Regions from separate parts of the Pseudomonas phytophila genome, predicted to be linked through region 1. Evidence: predicted binding sites of a transcription regulator. Region 1 holds the regulator's gene; the other holds the start of a gene.

Evidence for each region. The regulator sigma-54, encoded in region 1, starts transcription at its own class of promoters, with help from an activator protein. The targets are predictions, from matches to a motif close to ANTGGCATNNANNTTGCTNT.
Region 2: flhA (flagellar biosynthesis protein FlhA) is a predicted target of sigma-54. The motif match lies at 1,928-1,947, and genes of this name have one in related genera.

What each region holds. Positions count from the first base shown of each region.
Region 1 is NZ_CP081201.1:1,250,685-1,253,997, reverse strand. It holds gene lptA (lipopolysaccharide transport periplasmic protein LptA) at 1-31, shown strand, start outside; gene lptB (LPS export ABC transporter ATP-binding protein) at 32-757, shown strand; gene K3169_RS05435 (RNA polymerase factor sigma-54) at 943-2,436, shown strand; gene hpf (ribosome hibernation-promoting factor, HPF/YfiA family) at 2,568-2,876, shown strand; gene ptsN (PTS IIA-like nitrogen regulatory protein PtsN) at 2,889-3,313, shown strand, end outside.
Region 2 is NZ_CP081201.1:4,683,294-4,686,606, forward strand. It holds gene flhA (flagellar biosynthesis protein FlhA) at 1-1,867, opposite strand, end outside; one part of gene K3169_RS21175 (IS3 family transposase) at 2,350-3,242, opposite strand; one part of gene K3169_RS21175 (IS3 family transposase) at 3,242-3,313, opposite strand, start outside.

The DNA of each region.
Region 1 (3,313 bases):
AAAGAAAACCGACCAGCAGAAGGCCCAGTAAATGGCGACGCTGAAAGCCCAGCATTTGGCTAAGAGCTACAAGGGCCGTCAGGTCGTTCGCGATGTGAGCCTGTCCATCGAAAGCGGCCAGATCGTTGGATTGCTGGGGCCTAACGGCGCTGGCAAGACCACTTGCTTTTACATGATTGTCGGCCTGGTTCAGGCGGATCAGGGGCGAGTGTTGATCGACGACCTGGATGTAAGCCACCAGCCCATGCACGGCCGTGCACGTGCCGGTATTGGCTACCTGCCACAGGAAGCCTCGATCTTTCGCAAGTTGTCGGTAGCCGACAACATCATGGCGATTCTCGAGACCCGTCAGGAACTGGACCGGGATGGACGCCGCAAGGAGCTGGAAAGCCTGCTGCAGGAGTTCCACATCACCCATATCCGCGACAATATGGGCATGAGCCTGTCTGGTGGTGAGCGCCGCCGCGTAGAAATCGCACGCGCACTTGCTACCTCACCGAAATTCATCCTGCTCGACGAACCATTCGCAGGTGTGGACCCGATTTCCGTAGGCGATATCAAACAGATCATCCACCATCTGAAAGCCAAGGGCATCGGCGTGCTGATCACCGATCACAACGTTCGTGAAACTCTGGACATCTGCGAGACAGCCTACATCGTCAATGACGGGCAGCTAATTGCCGAAGGCGACTCGGAAACCATTCTCGCAAATCAGTTGGTGAAAGAGGTCTACCTCGGTCACGAGTTCCGCCTGTAAAAAGAACTGCGGTGCCCGGCTTTAAAGGCGGGCATGCCTGGTTGTTGGTGCTGATGGTTATTAAATGCCAGCATCCCCTAGGCAAACACTTCAGTTTCAGGCATATAATTTGCTTATGTACGCGCCCAGGCGCTCGGTAGTGGATGGCGCATGTGCGCCGGCGAATAAGGTGTTAAGCCCCAGCCATGAAACCATCGCTAGTCTTGAGAATGGGCCAGCAGCTGACGATGACGCCGCAGCTGCAACAGGCCATCCGCTTACTCCAATTGTCGACACTGGACCTCCAACAGGAGATCCAGGAGGCACTGGAGTCGAACCCTATGCTGGAACGCCAGGAAGAAGGCGACGATTTCGACAACGCTGATCCACTGGCTGACAACGTCGAGCAGAAACCTAATCCTGATGTCCAGGAGCCGACTTATCAGGAGCCGGCGCCTACTGTGGACAACCTTGAGGAGGGCGACTGGAGCGAGCGCATCCCCAACGAGCTGCCCGTCGACACCGCGTGGGAAGACGTCTACCAAACCAGCGCCAGCAGCCTGCCCAGCAACGACGATGACGAATGGGACTTCACCACTCGCACTTCTGCCGGTGAGAGCCTGCAAAGCCATTTGCTCTGGCAGTTGAATCTGGCGCCGATGTCCGACACCGATCGCCTGATCGCCGTGACGCTGATCGACTGCATCAACAATCAGGGTTATCTGGACGAGACGCTGGAAGAAATCCTCGACGCCTTCGATCCCGAGCTTGATATCGAGCTCGACGAGATTGAAGCCGTGCTCCACCGCATCCAGCAGTTTGAACCCGCCGGCATCGGCGCGCGCAACCTTAGCGAATGCCTGCTGCTGCAACTGCGTCAGCTACCTGCAAAAACCCGTTGGCTCAGCGAAGCACAGCGCCTGGTCAGTGACTACATCGACCTGCTGGGGAGCCGCGACTACTCGCAGCTCATGCGCCGCATGAAGCTCAAGGAAGATGAACTGCGCCAGGTCATCGAACTGGTGCAAAGCCTCAACCCTCGCCCGGGTTCGCAAATCGAGTCCACCGAAGCTGAGTATGTGGTACCGGACGTCATTGTGCGCAAGGACAACGAGCGGTGGCTGGTTGAGCTCAATCAGGAATCGGTCCCACGCCTGCGTGTGAATCCGCAATACGCCGGGTTTGTCCGCCGCGCTGATACCAGCGCCGATAACACCTTCATGCGCAATCAGCTGCAAGAAGCACGCTGGTTCATCAAAAGCCTGCAGAGCCGCAATGAAACCCTGATGAAAGTGGCGACACAGATCGTCGAGCACCAGCGCGGCTTTCTTGAGTATGGCGATGAGGCGATGAAGCCACTGGTCCTGCATGACATTGCAGAGGCCGTAGGCATGCATGAGTCGACCATTTCTCGTGTAACCACGCAGAAATTCATGCATACCCCCCGTGGTATTTACGAGTTGAAATATTTCTTCTCGAGCCATGTAAGCACCTCCGAGGGCGGTGAATGTTCATCCACAGCCATTCGGGCGATCATCAAAAAACTGGTTGCAGCGGAAAATCAGAAAAAGCCGTTGAGTGACAGCAAGATCGCTGGTTTACTGGAGGCACAAGGCATTCAAGTAGCCCGTCGCACAGTAGCCAAATACCGCGAATCTCTTGGCATTGCGCCGTCGAGTGAACGCAAGCGACTGATGTGACGAGAGGTACCGTAGCAACCGTGCGAGCGTTGGCCCGAGGCGGTTTCTACACAACCCGGTTGCTAGCCACAGCGTTCCAGTGGCAGGCAAACGCCTGCCTCTTTATGCACTGGCAATAAGGAGAAAGCGGTATGCAAGTCAACATCAGTGGACATCAACTGGATGTGACCGACGCCCTACGCGACTACATCACCGAAAAACTCGGACGACTGGAGCGCCACTTCGACAAGATCACTAATGTGCAGGTCATCATGGAGGTCGAGAAGCTCAAGCAGAAAATCGAAGCCACCCTGCACATCCCCGGCTCAAAGGTCGTCGCCAATGCGGAACATGATGACATGTACGCGGCAATCGACCTTTTGACCGACAAGCTGGATAGACAACTGCTCAAGCATAAGGAAAAACAGCTAAGCCTCCTTCAGGGTGCAACGGCTCGCTGATACCCCCAAAACATGATCCGACTAGAAAATATCCTGACCCCCGGCCGTTCACTCGTGAACGTGCCGGGCGGCAGCAAGAAAAAAGTCCTCGAACAAATTGCCAACCTGATCGGCAAAGAAGTGCCTGATCTGGATTCGGACGACGTGTTTTCGAGTCTTATCGCCCGTGAAAAGCTAGGTTCTACCGGCTTTGGTAATGGCATCGCCATTCCGCATTGTCGCTTGAAGGGGTGTGAATCTCCTATCAGCGCGTTGTTGCACCTGAACGCTCCTGTAGATTTCGACGCTATCGATGGCGCCCCCGTTGACCTGCTGTTTGTTCTGCTGGTCCCGGAAGCGGCTACCGATGCACACCTGGAATTGCTGCGCCAGATAGCCAGCATGCTAGACCGCAAAGAAGTGCGTGAACGCCTGCGTAGTGCCCCGAGCAATGAAGC
Region 2 (3,313 bases), 3.1 Mb from region 1:
GACTATTGAGCAATATCTGTTCCAACCTTGGCTCCAGCGTGATAACTGGTAGCTCCGGCTCAATGCCTACAATGCTTTGGACGATTGCGCGGCTCAATCCGACCCGGACTGCAGCCACCAGCGCGGCGGTATCTTGACTCCGCTGAGCGTTGTTGGCGATAGCTTCGGCGATGGTGCGGATGTCCCGCACAGGAACCTGCTCGGCCAACAGCGCCTGCAACACCTTGAGCAAGGCAGACAACGACAGAATGCCTGGAACCAGCTCATCAGCGAGCTTGGGCGAGCTTTTAGCCAGCAATTGCATCAGTTGCTGCACTTCCTCATGACCAATCAGCTCATGAGAGTGCTTGTAAAGAATCTGGTTGAGGTGAGTCGCGACCACCGTACTGGCGTCAACCACGGTATAACCGAGAGACTGAGCCTGGCTGCGCTGGCTGATTTCGATCCAGACGGCTTCCAGACCAAACGCCGGGTCCTTGGCGGTAATACCATTGAGCGAACCGAACACCTGACCCGGGTTGATGGCCAGCTCGCGATCCGGATAAATCTCCGCCTCAGCCAGCGTGACACCCATCAGCGTCAAACGATAGGCGCTGGGAGCCAGGTCCAGGTTGTCGCGAATGTGTACGGTCGGCATCAGGAAGCCCAGCTCTTGAGAGAGCTTCTTGCGCACGCCCTTGATCCGCGCCAGCAGTTGACCACCCTGATTACGGTCTACCAGCGGAATGAGGCGATAGCCCACTTCCAGGCCGATCATGTCGATGGGGGTTACATCATCCCAGCCCAGCTCTTTGGAATCCTGAATACGCGTCGGGGAAGGCAGCATTTCCTGCTGACGCTTGACCTCTTCCAGCGCGACGACCTTGACCTGATTCTCTTTCTTCCACAGCAGGTAGCCAATGCCGCAAGCGACAAGGCCCAGACTTATGAAGGAAAAGTGCGGCATGCCTGGCACGAGGCCCATCACGATCATGATCGCGCCAGACACACCCAGCGCTTTCCAGGAAGTGAACATCTGGCGGTTGATCATCTTGCCCATTTCTTCCGAACCGGAAGCACGGGTCACCATGATCGCTGCGGCGGTGGACAAAAGCAGTGATGGCAATTGCGCCACCAAACCGTCACCGATGGTCAGCAAGGTGTAAATCTTGCCGGCGTCAGCAAATGTCATGTTGTGCTGCAGCATACCCACGAGCATGCCGCCAATCAGGTTGATGAAGAGAATCAACAGACCGGCAATGGCGTCACCACGAACGAACTTGCTGGCACCGTCCATGGAACCGTAGAACTCGGCTTCCTGAGCGACTTCAAGACGGCGACGCTTGGCTTCAGGCTGGTCGATCAGACCGGCGTTCAAGTCGGCGTCGATTGCCATTTGCTTACCGGGCATGGCGTCCAGGGTGAAACGCGCGCTCACCTCGGAGATCCGTCCGGCACCTTTGGTGATTACCACGAAGTTGATGATCATCAGGATGGCGAATACCACGATACCGACGACGTAGTTACCGCCGATGACCACTTCACCAAACGCTTGAATCACTTTACCGGCAGCGGCGTGACCGTCCTGACCGTGCAGCATGACCACACGTGTGGAGGCAACGTTGAGCGCCAGCCTCAATAAGGTGGCGACCAGGAGGATGGTCGGGAATACCGAGAAGTCGAGTGGACGCAGTGCGTACACACAGACCAGCAGAACCACGATGGACAGCGCGATGTTGAACGTGAAGAACACGTCCAGCAGGAACGGCGGGATGGGCAACATCATCATTGCCATCATGACCAACAGCAGCAACGGAACGCCCAGCTGGCCGCGGCCGAGGCCTGCCAGATTGCTACGTGCGCTACTGATTAACTGAGAGCGTTCCACCGATTATTCACCTGCGCGCTAAATCAAAACTTTGACGCCGATGGCGACCTGATATGACCTATTGCAAGAAGCTTTCCAACTGTGGAATCGGTGATGAAATAGCGGGTGGGGTCTGTAAGAAAGTGTGAGATTTTTTGGAGGGAGGGGGGATTTTGTGTACATATCCATTGTTGGGTAACGGCTGATATTGGTTGCGCTTTTACAGCGCCTCACTTTTGATAGAGCGCAAAAGTAAGCAAAACGCTCTTGCCCCACCACTCGGCACCTCGCTAATGCTCGGTGTACCCGCCCGCAGATCCTGAACCGTGGGCCGCCGCAATGGGCCATCCATGGCCCGGTGCGGCTAACCCGGCATCCTTGCCGGGTTGCCCACGGTTCAGAATCTGCGTTCGGCCAGCGTGGTTTAACGGGGCGCCCAAGATCAAAATCAAAAGCTCGGCGTGCAGTGGTCAACTTTTTCCGGACACCTCAATCGGTGATTGTCAGGCTGCTTGCCGCTCATATTGATTGGGCGGCACATAGCCCAGTTTCGAGTGCAATCGCCCCTCGTTGTAGAACCGCACGATGTAGTCCGTGATGTCCTTTATCGCTTCGGCGTGGTTGGCGTAATCCTTCCTCCAGGTACGCTCCATTTTCAGGTTCAAAAAGAAGCGCTCCATAACCGCGTTGTCCCAGCAGTTACCCTTGCGGCTCATACTGCAACGCATTCCATTGCGGGTCAGCAGCGCCTGATAAGCCGCTCCTGCGTACTGACTGCCTCGATCCGAGTGGACGATCAAACCTGGCTCAGGTTGGCGTTGAGCGATAGCCAATTGCATGGCGCTGATTACCAGCTCGGCTCGCATATGAGGGGCCATGGCCCAGCCCACGATCTTGCGCGAGAAAAGGTCCATGACCACTGCCAGGTACACCCAGCCGCCGCGTGTGCGGATATAAGTAATGTCTGCAACCCAGGATTGATTGATCGCCGCAGGGTTGAACTGGCGATTTAGAAGGTTTTCAGCCACCGGCAAGTTGTGATTGCTGTTGGTTGTGTGAACAAACTTACGCTTCCAGACCGGGCGCAGACCTTGTTGTTTCATAAGGCTGCGCACCTTGAAGCGACCAATCGACAGGCCTTCTTTACGCAATGCGCTCACCACACGACGACTACCATAGCAACGCTCCGACGCTTCAAAGGCTGCCTTGATCCTGGCCGCTGCCGGACAGGCGGGCTTGGGTTTCAAACGACGCTGTTGGGCCTCATAAAGACCGGAGCGACTGATCCGCAGTACCCGACAGAGACGAGCCACCGGGTAGGCCTTACGTTGTAATTGGTGAACCAGTTGATGGATCACTTCAATTCGCGGGCAAAGAAGGCCGTAGCTTTTTTTAGGATGTCATTATCCATTTTCAGCTCACGAATCTGCTGCTCCAGTTGGCGAATACGCTGTTGCTCGCTGGTCA